Methylobacillus flagellatus KT: one gene and its partner. The protein of the gene in region 2 binds, or shares a complex with, the protein of the main gene of each other region. Links are inferred from orthologs where the notes say so. Each region holds a gene or a part of one and is shown on either strand. Other genes may lie near its edges.

Region 1 (8,214 bases), 2.3 Mb from region 2 along the record:
AAGGCGCGTCCTTCGCCTTTAAACAATCGCAAACCCTGCAACCGGGCGGCAACCATATCGCATTCAGTTTCCCTGTGGATAATCCCGCTCTATGGTGGCCATATGAATATGGCCACCCCAACCTATATAGACTCGAACTCAGCGTCAAGGACGCATCAGGCAAGCTGCTTGACCAACGGGAACAAGTATTCGGCGTACGGGAAGTCAAGGTAGATGACGGCCTGCAATGGTTCATCAATGGTCGCCGCATGTTCCTCAGGGGCACCAATTATATTGCCAGCCAATGGCTGGCCGAAATGACACCCGATCGCTACCGGCGTGACCTGGAAATGATGCAGGCAGCTCATATCAACGCTGTACGCGTGCACGCCCATGTCACTGGTCAAGACTTTTATGAATTATGTGATCGCATGGGCATCCTGGTCACTCAGGATTTCCCCCTACTGTGGGGCTACAGTGACGACCCGGACTTTATCGCCGAGGCTCGCCGCCAGGCCAAGGACATGGTGCAATTACTGCAGCGACACCCCTCCATCATTTCCTGGACCATGCACAATGAGCCTCCCTGGGATTCGCCCTGGATGGCACAGAAATACCCCGACTACCATCCCGACATCAATCGTAGACTGGATGCGTTGCTGTATGAAGATGTCAGCAAGCTGGATACATTGCGCGTGGTACGCAAGGAATCTGCCACCAAGGAGCACGAATGGATGGGATGGTACTTCGACCACTGGCTCGCATTTTCCCGCCCTGCCCCGACTCCATGGAGCACGGAATTCGGCGCCCAGGCGCTGCCTAACCTCAAGAGCCTGGAACGCATGTTCAGCAAAGCATTGCTCTGGCCCGATACTGAAGCAAAATGGCAGGTATGGGAGTATCACAACTTCCAGCGCAAGGAGACATTCGAGTTTGCTGGCGTGAAGCAAGGCGGCAACATTGAGGAATTCATTGCCAACAGCCAGCATTATCAGGCGCGCTTGATCCAGTTCGCCGTGGAGAATTACCGTCGGCAGCGTTATGCGCCGGTTTCGGCCGTGTTCCAATTCATGTTTGTGGAAAACTGGCCTTCCATCAATTGGGGCATCGTCGATTATTGGCGGGAACCCAAGGCAGGCTATGAAGCATTGCGCGTGGCTTACCAGCCCGTCCTGCCCAGCTTGGAATGGAAGCAGGACGAGTACGAGGCAGGCGCCTCACCTCGGATTGGGCTATGGGCGATTAACGATACCTGGAGCGGATTCGAGCATGCAAGTTATACAGTGACCCTATATCGGGAGGGTAAGCCATTGGATATGCTTAAACTGCCACTGGAAATGCTACCTGATTCCGGCTACAAGCTGCGTGATTACGCGCTACCAGTGCTTGAGAAGGGGCAATATGAGATCAAGGCCGAGATCACCGGGCAGGATGGAAAATCCATGGGACGTAACCAGTACCGTTTCAGCGTGAAGTAGATACCCGTGGATTTGATGATCCAGCGCAAAAACACTAACCCAGCTTATCGTCTGCTACCGGATAAGTCGGGTCTTCGAGCAAATTGACCTCGACCAGGTCGCGCGCACGCCCGAGCAATGCCCGGCAATCCGGGCTCAGGTGCTTGAGCGATAACTGCTTGCCCTGCTGCGCATAGCGCTCAGCCAAGGCATCAATCGCAGCCAGCGCCGAGTGATCCACGACCTTGGCCTGTTTGAAGTCCACTACCACCTGCACTGGATCTTCCTGCGGCGTAAACAAGGCCTGGAAGTTGGCGATCGAGGCAAAGAACACACTACCCTTGAGCCTATAGACCTTGCGACCCGCTTCGTCGATATAGGTGGTCGCGGCTATCTCCTTGGCGTGCTCCCACGCAAACACCAGCGCGGAGACAATCACGCCGACCAGTACAGCAATTGCCAGGTCACTGATCAGCGTAATGATAGCTACCAGGATGCCGACAAAGATATCCGGCACAGGAATCTTGCCAAACAATCTGAAACTACCCCATTCAAAGGTCTTGATCGCCATGACAAAAATCACGCCGATCAGGGCTGCAAGCGGGATCATTTCGATCCAGTGCGAGGCAAAGAGAATAAAGGACAGCAGGAATGCTGACATGGCAATACCGGACAAACGATGCAAGCCTCCTGCATTCATGTTGATCATGCTCTGTCCGATCATCGCGCAACCTCCCATGCCACTGAAAAAGCCGGTTGCCACATTGGCAGCACCTTGTGCCATGGATTCGCGGTTGGGCTGGCCACGCGTATTGGTCATCTCGTCTATAAGATTGAGCGTCAGCAAGGTTTCGATCAGTCCGATGGCAGCAAGGATCAGGGAATAAGGGAAGATGATCTTCATGGTCTCCAGATTGAACGGCACCTGCGGGACATGGAAACTGGGCAATCCCCCTGCAATCGACCCGAGATCGCCGACCGTCCTGGTTTCCAAGCCCATGACGGCAACCGCCGCAGATACCATCACAATTGCAACCAGCGCCGACGGCACCACCCTGGTCACTCGCGGCAGCAGGTAAATCACCGCCATCGTCAACCCAACCAGCCCTAGCATGGTGTAAAGCAATGGGCCGCTCATCCACTGCAGACTGCCATCATCCGCCGCGACCTTGAAATGATTGAACTGGGCAAAGAAAATGACCATGGCTAGGCCATTCACAAACCCTAGCATGACCGGATAAGGCACCATACGGATGTACTTGCCCATTCTCGCCACTGCGAACAATACTTGCAGCACTCCCATGAGCACCACCGTCGCAAACAAGTACTCGACCCCGTGCTGTACGACCAAGGCCGTCATGACCACCGCCAATGAGCCTGCAGCCCCTGAAATCATTCCCGGCCTTCCCCCAAAGGCGGAGGTGATAAAAGACACGATGACCGCTGCATACAAGCCGGTCAATGGCGAGACATGTGCCACAAATGCAAAAGCAATCGTCTCTGGCACCATCGCCAGCGCCACGGTCAGTCCGCTCAATACATTGGTCTTGATTTGGGCAGGGCTCAACCCGCTGGGTACTGCATTTGACATCATATGCTCCGGTACTGCTCAGCAGCCATTGTCATGCGCCGGCATGGTTCAGGCGTATACAACCCATGGATATCTCGTTTAAATAATGGCTGAATCAAGGAAATCACATGGGTCCAATACGGGCTTGGTATGGGAAAAGCAAGCCCGACATTATTTCATCAATGGCAAATCCCGCCAAATGACCGTGGTAAAAATGTGCCACATATTGGATACTTTTCCCATTATCCGGCTCAGGAATATCCCTATGAAAGATCAATGGAATGTGTACAAAATTGCCCCGATTGACCATGGCTGGCTTTATCTCAGGACCGTAGGCGAAACCGCACACCTGCTGGGCGGTCACTGGGCGGAAGCAGCAGTCAATGGGCTAGTGGCAGATCATCCCACTGTAGAAACATTCCTGGCGAGTTACCACTATGCCCATGATGCCGCACTCGCGCATGGCTATGACGGCATCAACCGCCAGGAACCAGTGGTATTCTGGTTTCCGGATGCTGCGGTATTCAACTATGGATTTGTTTTCAAGTCGGATATTGGCGGCATTACCTATGTTGTTTCGCCCAAACCATTGAAATGGCTGGATTCCCTTTCCGGAAAGTGAAGGTATAAGCCACTATCATCTCCACTGGCGGGAACACCTTTACCTGGTACTGCACTCGTGCAGAAGCGCCGTTTTTTCCGGCAGCTTCTGCAGCCTTCAATCAAACATCAAGATTGCTCACACCCAGCGCATTGCCTTCGATAAAGGCGCGGCGCGGCTCCACCTGATCTCCCATCAACGTAGTGAAGATTTCATCAGCGGCAATTGCATCATCGATCTGCACTCTGAGTAAGCGGCGTACGGCGGGATCCATGGTAGTTTCCCACAACTGTTCTGGGTTCATTTCGCCCAGCCCTTTGTAACGCTGGATATTGAGTCCGTGCTTGGCTTCGGACATGAGCCAGTCAAGGGCCTCCTTGAAGCTGTTGACCGGTTGCTGTTTCTCGCCCCGCTTGATAGTCGCACCTTCGCCTACGAGTCCTTGCAATGTCAGGGAAGTTGCAAGAATTTGCTGGTAATCGCCACTGTTGATGAAATCGCTATCGATCACGCTGGCTTGCAGGTTGCCGTGGATGTACTTGTTGATTTCCAAACGGTAATCACCGTTTTCCTGGTTCTGCGTCACCAGCACTTCACTGCCTGTGTGACCCAGCAAGGCCCGTAGCTTTGCTGCTGTCGCTTCGGCTTGTGTTTCAGTGTCCAACTCGAGCTTGCCCAGGCTGATCAATGCACGCAGGATGCTTTCATCGTACAAGGGGCTCAGCCGGCGGATAATGGCTTCAGTCAATACCATTTGTTTGGCAATGGCAGCCAGTGCTTCGCCGCTGATGGTTTCACCATCGGCCTGCTTGAGCAGTTCCGCCCCCTTGAGCGCGGATTGCAGAAGATACTGGTCCAGTTCCTGCTCATCCTTGAGATAACGCTCGTCACGGCCTTGCTTGACCTTGTACAAGGGAGGCTGGGCAATATAGACATGGCCGCGTTCGACCAGCTCGCCCATCTGGCGGTAGAAGAAGGTCAGCAACAAGGTTCGGATGTGAGCACCGTCAACGTCGGCATCGGTCATGATGATGATGCGGTGGTATCGCAGCTTTTCGGGATTGAAATCGGCCTTGCCGATCCCAGTACCCAATGCGGTAATCAGGGTCGCAATTTCCTGTGAGGACAACAGCTTGTCGAAACGTGCTTTTTCCACATTCAGGATTTTGCCCTTCAATGGGAGAATGGCCTGGAATTTGCGGTCCCGACCCTGTTTTGCTGATCCGCCCGCCGAATCTCCCTCGACGAGGTAGAGTTCGCTGAGGGCTGGGTCTTTTTCCTGGCAGTCGGCCAGCTTGCCTGGTAGGCCCATGGTATCCATGGCACCTTTGCGGCGTGTCATTTCACGTGCCTTGCGGGCAGCATCGCGCGCCCGGGCGGCATCGATAATCTTGTTGCAGATGATCTTGGCTTCGTTCGGGTTTTCCAGCAGGAATTCGGCCAGTTTCGCAGATACCACTTCCTGCACAACGGGCTGTACTTCACTGGATACGAGCTTGTCCTTGGTCTGGGAAGAGAATTTCGGCTCGGGTACCTTGACGGATAATACGCAAGTCAATCCTTCCCGCATATCGTCTCCGCTGGTATCTACCTTGGCCTTTTTCGCCAAATCATTCTGCTCGATATAACTGTTGAGCGTGCGCGTCATGGCCGTACGCAATCCGGTCAAATGGGTTCCACCGTCACGCTGGGGAATGTTATTGGTGAAGCACAATACGTTTTCACTGTAGGAGTCGTTCCATTGCATGGAGACTTCTACGATGATGCCGTCTTTTTCACCCGATGCATAGAAAGGCTTAGGGTGCAGGACGGTCTTGCTGCGGTTCATGTATTCGACAAAGCCCCTGACGCCGCCAGAGTGGGCAAAATTTTCCGATTTTCCGTTGCGCTGGTCGATCAACTCGATCTTGACACCATTGTTGAGGAAGGAAAGCTCACGGATGCGTTTTGCCAAAATTTCAAAATGAAATTCCACATTGGTGAATGTTTCAGTGGACGCAAGGAAGTGTACCTCGGTACCGCGCCGTTCCGTTGTCCCGGTAATGGTGAGTGGAGAAACAGCCACCCCTCGGCGGAATTCCATCTGATGGACCTGGCCATTGCGGAAAATCCGCAATTTCAGCCAGTCTGAAAGCGCGTTCACGACAGAAACGCCCACCCCGTGCAAACCACCGGAAACCTTGTAGGAATTCTGGTCAAACTTGCCCCCGGCATGCAGTTCAGTCATCACGATTTCAGCGGCAGAACGCTTGGGTTCGTGCTTGTCGTCTTCCTTGATGTCGGTTGGAATGCCGCGCCCATTATCGGAAACACTGATGGAATTATCAGGATGGATAGTGACCTTGATGTCATCACAGTGACCTGCCAGGGCTTCATCAATTGCGTTATCCAGCACCTCGAACACCATATGGTGTAAACCGCTGCCATCGGATGTATCGCCAATATACATACCGGGGCGTTTACGAACTGCATCTAGGCCTTCGAGGATTTTAATACTATCGGAATTGTAATCGGTCATAGTCCTGTAGGTTTCACGTGAAACAATAAATTATTTTAATATTCAGTAAGTTAAATTCTCATTGGCATGACGACGTATTTGTAGTTATCGTCGTTTTCAACAGTCACCAGGCAACTGCTATTCGCATCTGCAAAGGAGAAGGTCACGCTTTCGCTATCTGAGTTGTTTAGTACGTCGATCATATAGGTGACGTTAAAGCCGATGTCCAGGTTGCTACCCCCGTAGCTGATTTCAAGCTCTTCTTCGGCTTCTTCCTGCTCGCTGTTGGTGCTGATCAATTTCAGGCTATTGGCTGAGAGCACCATCCTAATGCCACGGTATTTTTCATTGGAAAGAATGGAAGCACGCTGCATGGACAGTAGGATCATCGTGCGATCCACGGAAAAACTGTTCTGGTGTCCTGTCGGGATGACGCGGGTGTAATCCGGGAATTTCCCATCAATCACCTTTGAAATCAAGTGGATATCTCCAAATGCAAAATTAGCTTGGCCATTGGCAAGCTCTATTGTGACCTCATCTTCGCTTTCGTCCAACAGTTTTATCAATTCGATCACCGTCTTGCGAGGCAGAATGATTTCCTGTTTTTCATAGCTGCTGGCAAGTTCGGTGGAAGTGAAACTCAACCTGTGGCCATCGGTACCCACGACATTCAGGCGGTTGCCGTTGACCTCGAACAGCAAGCCATTGAGGTAGTAACGGATATCTTGCTGCGCCATGGCAAACTCGACTTGCTTGAATAGGCGTTTCAAGGATTTCTGGCCGATCTTGATGAGTGTACTGCTGGCATCCTCCGTCTTGGTCATCAATGGATAATCACCGGCAGGCAATGTCTGCAGGTTGAAACGGCTTTTCCCGGTCTTTACCTGGATGCGGCTGTCCTGGGTAGCCATCGTGATTTCAGCGTTTTCAGGCAATGAACGGCAAATATCGAGAAGTTTCTTGGCGGAGATGGTGGTCGAAAGCTCACCCCCTGCGGCTGAGTCTACAGAGAGTGAAATCTGCATTTCGAGATCCGTGGCTGTCAGCTTGATTTTGTCTTGTTTGGCTTCCAGAAGCAGGTTGGAGAGTATAGGCAAGGTATGACGTCTTTCAACAATACTACTGACGGATGAAAGAGGTTTTAGCAGTGTATCGCGATTGATTTTGATGTTCATATCTTTAAAACCTAATATATAAAAAATAAATTGGTAATAACAATAATGTCGGAAACTTCTGTTGATAACGCCATTTTTAAATTTAAAATCAACAACCTTTGAGAGGCTGTACCATCTTGAAACTGTTATACGCTGCTGTGGATAGATTGTGGCTTATTTTACCGCTTTCTGAAAAACGCTTTTAAACTGTATTTCTACCCACAGCCTTTCCATAGGCCTGATGCCCTTCCTAATCGCGGATGACTTGGATCAATACCGCGATATCGCGTGCCACGTTTTGATCATTCTGCCGCAATTGTTCGATTTCATCGCAAGCGTGCATGACCGTGGTATGGTGCCTACCGCCAAAGGCTTCGCCGATTTCAGGAAAGCTGTGGTTGGTGAGCTCACGTGCCAGTGTCATGGCAATCTGTCGTGGACGGGCAAAGTTGCGTGAGCGCTTCTTGCTGTACATCTCGGCGACCTTGATCTTGTAATAATCAGCAACGGTTTTCTGGATGTTCTCGATGGTGATCTGGCGGCCACGTACAGCGATCAGATCCTTTAGGGCTTCCTTGGCCAGGCTGACGTCGATGGCATGCCCGGTGAAGTTGGCCATCGCGATGATGCGGTTCAGTGCGCCCTCGAGTTCACGAACGCTGGAGCGCACTTGCTTGGCAATAAAGAATGCTACATCTTCATCCAGCGTGACCCTGGCTGCTTCTGCTTTCTTGAGCAGGATCGCGACGCGCATTTCCAGCTCGGGCGGTTCTACTGCCACGGTCAGACCCCAGCTGAAGCGTGTGCGCAGGCGTTCATCGACATCGGCGATTTCCTTGGGATAGGTATCGCAGGTGATGATGATTTGTTTCTTGGCTTCAATCAGCGAATTGAAGGCATAGAAGAACTCTTCCTGCGTGCGGCTCTTCTTGGCGAAGAACTGGATATCGTCGATC
Region 2 (8,375 bases):
GCATTGGGCAAGCGCTATCGCGGTAGCGACATCATCTCGCTGGATATTGCCATGGGTATGTTGCAGCAGACGTTGGCGCACTATCCATGGATCAAGCGTGTATTGCCGATGCCGGGGCAAAGGCGGCCTGCCGCATTGTGTGCGGATATCGAACAGCTTCCACTGAAAGATGCCAGCGTCGACTTGGTTTGGTCGAATGTGGCGATTCAGTGGTGCAACGACCTTGACAGTGCTTTTGCGGGAATGGCGCGCGTATTGCGACCGGAGGGCCTGCTCATGTTCAGCACCTTCGGGCCGGATACGCTAAAGGAATTGCGTGCAGCGTCGGGGGGCGACCATGTCCATGTCAGCCGTTTCATCGATATGCACGATATCGGCGACGCCCTGGTGCGCGCCGGTTTTTCCGATCCTGTGCTCGACGTGGAGCATTTCGTTCTCACCTATGACGACGTCCTCTCCGTCATGCGCGACCTCAAGGCCATCGGCGCGCACAATGCTGCAACGGGGCGCCCACGCGGCCTGCTGGGACGCGGATTCCTCAACCGCTTGACCGAGGCATACGAGCAATTCCGCCATGAAGGTAAATTGCCCGCAACCTATGAGGTAGTCTACGGACATGCCTGGAAACCCCAGCCCAAACAGGCGGGGCTTGCCACGGTGACTGTGCACCCGAGGAGGCCGCGTTGAGTAGCAACCGTCAACAGGCCTGGTTCGTCACTGGCACCGATACGGGCGTCGGAAAGACCATGGTCAGTAGTATGCTGGTGCGACAGTTTTCAGCGCGTGGCTTGCGCAGCGTAGGCATGAAACCTGTTGCTTCCGGCTGCGAGCGACGTGACGGGCGATTGATTTCAGAAGACGTTACGCAGCTATTGGCGGCCAGCAATGTCGATTTACCATTATCCGATATCAACCCCTATGCCTTCGAGCCGGCGATTGCACCGCATATCGCCGCCAAACAGGCAGGCGTGCGGATCGATCTGGAGCCTATTGCAGCTGCCTTCAGGCGTTTGCAGGCGCAAGCGAATGTCGTGATCGTCGAGGGCGCGGGCGGTTTCTATGTGCCGTTGGATGAGCAGCATGATATGGCCGACCTTGCTGCCAAGCTTGGTTTGCCGGTGATTCTGGTGGTCGGCATGCGCCTGGGATGCATCAATCATGCATTGTTGACAGCCGAGGCGATCAGGCAACGCGGCCTGACGCTGGCTGGCTGGGTCGCGAACCAAGTGGATCCTGGGATGGCGATGCTGGAAGACAACCTGCAGACGTTGAAGCAGCGTATGCCTTCGATCTATCTAGGGTTTATTCCATGGCAGGATCAAGCAAGCACTGCTGAAGACACGGATATTGTGAGTGTATTGTGGCAGTGAGGAAGTATTTCAATACCTTGAAGTGCCGCTGTACAAATCATGCTGGCAAATAAATTCCAATACCTTGTCAGGTACTAAGTAGCGCGGTGTGCAGCCATATGCAAGAGATTCCCGGATCTTGGTCGCCGAGATGTCCAGCGCGGTGATTTCCTGCACCCATATCCCATGCTCCGCTTGAATAGGCAATTGTTGTGCGTCCGAGAGCATATGCGTCTGGAGGAATGCGTCCAATACCAGGTTGCTTGAAGGCAATGCCGCGCCAGGTCGTGTGGTCACCACAATATGCGCGAATTGCAATAGCTCCTGCCAGCGGTGCCAGCTGGTGATACCGGCAAAGGCATCCATGCCCATCAGCAGGCAGAGCCTGGCCTTGCCCTGCAATCCTTCGTGCAGGAATTGCAGGGTGTCTATGGTATAGGAGTAGCCTTGCCGCTCCAGCTCCTGCGTATCCAGCTTGAATAAGGGATTGCCGGCAATCGCGAGGGCAACCATTTCCGCGCGTTGCGTGGCAGAGGTCATGGGCTGTTCACGGTGGGGAGGCGTGGCGGAGGGGATAAAGCGGACTTCCGCCAAACCCAAGGACTCGGCCAGTTCCTGCGCCATGCGCAGGTGACCGAAGTGGATGGGATCGAAGGTGCCGCCCATCACGCCGATGAGCGGCAAGGGTGTTGCTGGAGGTGCCATGCCAAGCGTCATGCTGGTGAAATGCAGGTGTGAGGGCATCAGGCCCTGACTTCACCATCGCCCAGCACGATGTACTTGAGGCTGGTCAATCCTTCGAGACCGACCGGACCGCGGGCATGCAGCTTGTCGGTGGAAATGCCGATCTCGGCACCCAGGCCGTATTCGAAGCCATCGGCAAAGCGGGTGGAAGCGTTGACGATGACACTGCTGGAGTCCACTTCGCGCAAGAAGCGGCGCGCGTTGGTGTAGTTCTCGGTGACGATGGCCTCGGTATGCTGGGAAGAGTACTGATTGATATGGGCGATGGCTTCGTCCACATCCGCAACCACCTTCACCGAGATGATCGCGGCAAGGTATTCGGTGTAGTAGTCCTCTTCGGTGGCAGGCTTGGCCTGCGGCACCAGCGCGCGGGTTTCGCTGCAGCCGCGGATTTCCACGCCCTTGCTGATCAGCATCGCAGTTAGCGGTGGCAACGCTTCTTGCGCAATGCTGCGCGCTACCAACAGCGATTCCGCGGTGTTGCAGGTGCCGAGGCGCTGGGTCTTGGAGTTCTCCAGGATGCGCAATGCCTTGGCGAGGTCGGCGCTTTCGTCAATATAGACATGGCAATTGCCATCAAGATGTTTGATGACAGGGATGCGCGCTTCGTTGGAGATGCGCTCGATCAGGCCTTTGCCGCCGCGCGGCACAATGACGTCGACATAATCCTTCATGGTGATGAGTTCGCCGACAGCGGCGCGGTCGGTCGTCGCTACCACTTGCACTGCGCTGGCAGGCAGCGCTGCGGCAGCCAGGCCTTCATGCACGATGGCGGCCAGGGCGCGGTTGCACTGGATGGCTTCGGAGCCGCCACGCAGGATGGCGGCATTACCGGACTTGATGCAGAGGCCGGCGGCGTCGACAGTGACATTGGGGCGCGCTTCGTAGATGATGCCGATCACGCCCAAGGGCACGCGCATCTTACCAATCTGGATGCCGGATGGGCGGTATTTGAAGTCCGACATTTCCCCGATAGGGTCGGGCAGGCCGGCGATTTGCTCCAAGCCTTCCGCCATGGTGTCGATGCCTTTTTCGCTCAGCACGAGGCGGTCCAGCATGGCGGGCTCCAGGCCGTGACGGCGCGCTGCTTCCAGGTCGGCTGCGTTGGCGGCCAGCAATGTGTCGCGCTCGCGGCGGATGGCGGTGGCGATGGCGCGCAAGGCCTTGTTTTTGGTCTCGGTGTCGGCGCGCGCCATTGCGCGTGAAGCGGTGCGGGCTTCGCTGCCGAGCTGTTGCATGTAGTGTTTGATGTCTTCCATTCCTGCCTCTATTTCCTGCTGCCTATGCGCGCCAGACCGAAGCACAGGCGCGAGATTTCCAGCCATGGATCCTGGTTCAACAGGCCTTTGGCGGCTTTGTCGATTTCAGCCAGTTTTTGCAGCGCAGCCTCAAGCTGGCGCATGCTAAGACGAGAGAGCGCCCGTTTCACCAGGTTTTGCCGTTCGCCGTAAATCCTGGCTTGCTGCATGGCGCTGTTGAGATTGCCGCCGCGGCTTTCAGCATATTTTACCTTGACCAGCCCGCGCAACACCCAGGCCAGGGCGCTCATGATGGCAACCGGTTGTGCGCCTTCCTCGCGCAGGCCATGCAATATGCGCACCGCATGCTCGCTATCGCCACTCAGCACGGCATCGCCCAGTTGAAAGGCATCATAGCGCGAAACATTCAATACCGCTTCCCGCACCTTGCTGCCATCCAGCGTGCCTTCAGGGTACAGCAGGCCGAGTTTCTGGATTTCCTGGTGTGCGGCGAGCAGGTTGCCTTCAACCTGGTGGGCGAGGAATTCCAGCGTTTCCTGATCGGTATTCTGGCCCTGACCGGCAAGGCGGTTCGCGATCCATTGCGGCAAGGCCGATGGCGCGACTTCATGGAGTGCAAGCGAGACGCCGTGATTTTCCAATGCAGCAAACCAGGCGCTGTTCTTGGCGTCGCGCTCTAGCTTGGGCAGGATGACGATGGTCACTGTATCGGGGATGGCGTGTTCCGCCAGTGCGGTCAGGGCCTTGCCGCCGTCCACGCCGGGCTTGCCCGACGGAACCGCGATCTCGAGGATGCGCCGGCTGGCGAACAGGGAAATGGATTGACCGAAGGCTGCCACTTGTTGCCAGTTAAAATTGCGCTCCACAGTGAGGCGGGTGCGTTCGTCGTAGCCTGCGGCCCGCGCGGCAGCACGGATGGCATCCAGGCTCTCGCGCTGGGCCAGGGGCTCATCGCCCATGAGGACATAAAGCGGTGCCAGGCCTTGGGCCAGGTGCCGCTCCAGCTCCTGCGGCTTGATCCTCATTCCACGGTGTCGTCCAGCGAGCGTAGGTCAGGTGCGCGCGGCTTGCCTTTGGCCGGTTTGATGACCATGAGGCGGCGCAGCAATTCGCGCACAGCATCATCCTTCATGTCATTGTAGAGCCGCTCCTGCTCAAGCTGTTTGGCGAGCAACTGCGCATCGTCATAAGTGATCTCACGCCGGCCCCTGATAGTCTGCACATCGCCCCAGGTTTCACTGGAGGGATCGCGCACACGGAAATTCACGGTATAGAAAAGCTCGAATTCGCGCACCAGGCCGCGGCCGCTCAAAGAAAGAATGCGCTGTTCCTGCGACTCGCTCATGATTTCAAGGAGCAGGTCGGCCTGGTCCGGCGAACTGACGATCTTGACGCCATTCACCGTCAGCGAGCGTTTGAATGGCTTGGAGATGGAAATGGTCGGCCCCTGAATGAACAAGGTATTGAACTTGAGGTCAGCCACGCCGCGCATCTTGAAGCCGCAGGCAGTGAGCGCCAGGAGCATGGCAAGCAGAATCCAGCGGGCGATGCGCATATACATGGTTTATCCTACGACGATGTTGACGAGTTTGTTAGGCACGACGATGATCTTGCGCACGCTGCCTTCGGCCAGGTATTTCTGGATGCATTCCTGCTGCACAGCCAGGGCTTCGATCGCGGCCTTGTCCAGTGTGCGGGAAACGGTCATGCTGCCTCGCAGTTTGCCGTTGACCTGTAGCACCAGCTCGATTTCATCCTGCACCATGGCGGCCTTGTTGGCAACCGGCCAGCGGGTGTCGAGGAGCTGGGTGCCCGGGCGTAGCGCCTGCCAGAGTGCATGGCAAATGTGAGGCACAATGGGCGAAAGCAGCAATATGATATTTTCCAGTGCCTCCTGGCGGATGGCGCGCGTCGTCGCGTCATGGCCTTCGATCTTGGCATAGGCATTCATGAGCTCCATCACTGCTGCAATGGCGGTATTGAACGCATGGCGGCGCCCATAGTCATCAGTCACTTTTTCGATGGTCTGGTGCAGCTGGCGGCGGAAAGCCTTGAGCTCGGCTGAAAGGTCGCCCATGGTGAATGCCGCCACGATGCCGGATTCGACGTGGTTGGCGACAGCGGTCCACACGCGCTTGAGGAAACGATGTGCCCCCTCTACGCCGGCATCGGACCACTCCAGGCTTTGCTCGGGCGGTGCCGCGAACATCATGAACAGGCGGGCGGTGTCTGCGCCGTAATTGTCGATGAGTTCCTGCGGGTCGACCGTATTGCCCTTGGACTTCGACATTTTGCTGCCGTCCTTCAATACCATGCCCTGGGTGAGCAGCTTGGTGAATGGCTCATCATGCCGGACCAGGCCGACATCGCGCATGAGCTTGTTGAAGAAGCGTGCGTATAGCAAATGCAGGATAGCGTGTTCGATGCCGCCAATATATTGGTCGACTGGCAGCCAGTAGTTGGCACGCTCGTCCACCATGCTGCTATGGGCATCAAAGCTGGCGTAGCGCGCGAAGTACCAGGATGATTCGACAAAGGTATCCATGGTATCGGTCTCGCGCGTCGCTTTTTCGCCGCAGCTCGGGCAGGTGGTTTCGTAAAAAGCCGGATCTTTCTTGATTGGAGAGCCGACGCCATCCATGACCACGTCTTCCGGCAGGACGACGGGCAATTGCTCCGCAGGCACCGGCACTTCGCCGCAGCTTGGGCAATGCACGATGGGAATTGGGCAACCCCAATAGCGCTGGCGCGAGATGCCCCAGTCGCGCAGGCGATATTGCGTCCGCCTCTTGCCCAGGTTCTTGGCAGCCAATGCTGCGGCGATGGCGTCACTGGCCTGGCTGAAATCCAAGCCGTTGAAATCGCCCGAGTCGAACAGGATGCCGTGCTCGGTATAAGCTGCCTGCAATGGCAATTCAAGCTCCCCGTGAGCTGGCTTGATCACCGCCTTGATCGGCAACTTATACTTGCTGGCAAACTCGAAATCGCGTTCGTCGTGCGCGGGCACGGCCATGACGGCGCCTTCGCCATAGCTGATCAATACGTAGTTGGCGACCCAGACCGGCAGTTTTTCTCCGGTGATTGGATGCAGTACGAACAGGCCAGAATTCATGCCTTTTTTCTCGGCGGTGGCAAGGTCGGCTTCCGCCACGCTGCCCCGCTTGCATTCCTCGATGAAGGCTTGCAGGGCAGGATTGTCCTTGGCGGCCTGCGTCGCCAATGCGTGTTCTGCCGCAATGGCAACATAGGTGGCGCCCATCAGCGTATCGGGACGGGTGGTATAGACCTTGAGCGTACCGTTGCCGACAGCCAGCGGAAACTCCACCTCGCAACCGTAGCTCTTGCCGATCCAGTTGCGCTGCATGGTCTTGACCTGCTCAGGCCAGCCGTCGAGTTTGTCGAGGTCAGCCAGCAGTTCTTCCGCATAGGCAGTGATCTTCATGAAGTATTGCGGGATATCGCGCTTCTCGACCAGCGCGCCCGAGCGCCAGCCACGTCCATCGATCACCTGCTCATTGGCGAGCACGGTCTGATCGACCGGATCCCAGTTCACTGTGGCGGTTTTCTTGTAGATGAGGCCCTTTTTGTAGAGCTCGGTGAACAGCCATTGCTCCCAACGATAGTAGTCCGGCTTGCAGGTGGCGATTTCTCGTTGCCAATCCACGGCAAGACCCAGACTCTTCAGTTGGCCCTTCATGTGCTCGATGTTGCTGTACGTCCAGCCTGCGGGCGCGACATTGTGCTTGATGGCGGCATTCTCTGCGGGCAAGCCAAAGGCGTCCCAGCCCATGGGCTGCATGACGTTGTAGCCGCGCATACGGTGGAAGCGGCTCAATACGTCGCCGATGGTGTAGTTGCGGACGTGTCCCATATGCAGCTTGCCGGATGGGTAGGGGAACATAGACAGGCAGTAATACTTGGGCTTGTCCGAGACTTCCGTTGCAGTGAATGTGGCGTTGGATTCCCAATATTGCTGTGCTTGTTGCTCTATGTCGCGGAATGGATACTGCTGCTGCATGATGGCTAGGCGTCTGGATTAAGAATTTGAAAGCAAAATTATACCTGAAGCCGCGCCGTTTTCCTGAACTCGGCAACTGCAAATACGATGGTGCGGCGCGTATGGATATGCGCAGCCATTCATGGTTTGGCATGGTTAGAAAGGCGGCCGATAGTCAATTGCGTATTTGACTATTTTTTCTTATTGAAATATGGATATGTCAATAAGTGCATGCTTATTTTTTACATAATAAATTGATTTTTATATTTATTTTAATGTCTTTGTTCTGGAGGGGATTGCAATTGGTTACATATTTTAACAATTTAACAGGCCTGAATGCTTAAAGAATGGACTCCTCAACGCCGTAACAATGCAGGTGAGCCAGCTCTTCGCAAAAGGGAAGGCGGATTGGATCAAGCGCTCATGTTGAGGTCACGGTAGTGATCCCGGACTGAGCAGATGAAAGAGTGCCTGTCATGGCTGCAGCATATAAAAACAAAGGAGAGTGGTTAAGGTGAAGTTTTCAGATTTGAGGATAGGGGTGCGTTTGGGGGCGGGGTTTGCTGTGATCTTGTTGCTGATGATGATCATGGTGGCTTTCGGCTTGGCTCAGCTTGCCAATGTGGGAAGCACGGCGAAGCAAGTGGTGGAAACTGAGCTGAAAAAGGAACGCATCACCACGGAGTGGGTGTCGAATGCCACCCAGAATGGATTGCGCACCCTCGCCGCGATCAAGAGTTCCGATGCGGCCATGTATGACATGTACATCCAGCAAATTGCTGAAACAGCACGAGCTAACGATAGTTTGAAACAGCAGCTTGAAACGTTGCTGGTCAAGCCCGAAGGGAAGGCGAAATTCGCGGATGCCAAGGAAAAGGCAGATGCCTTCAGCAAGGTTCGCAGTGAATTGTTGCAATTAAGAAAAGATGGTGCCGAAGCATCGCTTATCGAAAAGAATGTGCAAGAGGTGTTCCTTCCTGCACGCAAGGCTTATTTCGATAGCATGAATGAATTGCTTGAATTCGA

What was found.
Region 1: the proteins of holA (region 2) and dnaN are in contact, whole or in part, in a cryo-EM structure (PDB 8GIZ), measured with the Escherichia coli proteins. The link is inferred for Methylobacillus flagellatus KT from one-to-one orthologs.

What each region holds. Positions count from the first base shown.
Region 1 is NC_007947.1:753-8,966, reverse strand. Bases 5,228-8,037 are described here. They hold dnaN (DNA polymerase III subunit beta), read right to left. Parts: upstream 7,280-8,037; coding sequence 6,176-7,279; downstream 5,228-6,175. Other genes in these bases: dnaA (chromosomal replication initiator protein DnaA), read right to left, coding at 7,509-8,037; gyrB (DNA topoisomerase (ATP-hydrolyzing) subunit B), read right to left, coding at 5,228-6,125. Outside these bases: MFLA_RS00030 (glycoside hydrolase family 2 protein), read left to right, coding at 1-1,457; MFLA_RS00025 (SulP family inorganic anion transporter), read right to left, coding at 1,492-3,027; MFLA_RS00020 (hypothetical protein), read left to right, coding at 3,272-3,628; more of gyrB, read right to left, coding at 3,729-5,227; more of dnaA, read right to left, coding at 8,038-8,214. UniProt on the Escherichia coli protein: Confers DNA tethering and processivity to DNA polymerases and other proteins. Acts as a clamp, forming a ring around DNA (a reaction catalyzed by the clamp-loading complex) which diffuses in an ATP-independent manner freely and bidirectionally along dsDNA.
Region 2 is NC_007947.1:2,305,340-2,313,714, reverse strand. Bases 2,370-5,340 are described here. They hold holA (DNA polymerase III subunit delta), read right to left. Parts: upstream 4,378-5,340; coding sequence 3,361-4,377; downstream 2,370-3,360. Other genes in these bases: leuS (leucine--tRNA ligase), read right to left, coding at 4,917-5,340; lptE (LPS assembly lipoprotein LptE), read right to left, coding at 4,374-4,913; MFLA_RS11040 (glutamate-5-semialdehyde dehydrogenase), read right to left, coding at 2,370-3,352. Also shown: malonyl-ACP O-methyltransferase BioC, read left to right, coding at 1-687; bioD (dethiobiotin synthase), read left to right, coding at 684-1,370; nadD (nicotinate-nucleotide adenylyltransferase), read right to left, coding at 1,380-2,054; more of MFLA_RS11040, read right to left, coding at 2,093-2,369; more of leuS, read right to left, coding at 5,341-7,370; MFLA_RS14665 (hypothetical protein), read left to right, coding at 7,397-7,540; MFLA_RS11020 (methyl-accepting chemotaxis protein), read left to right, coding at 7,864-8,375. UniProt on the Escherichia coli protein: Part of the beta sliding clamp loading complex, which hydrolyzes ATP to load the beta clamp onto primed DNA to form the DNA replication pre-initiation complex.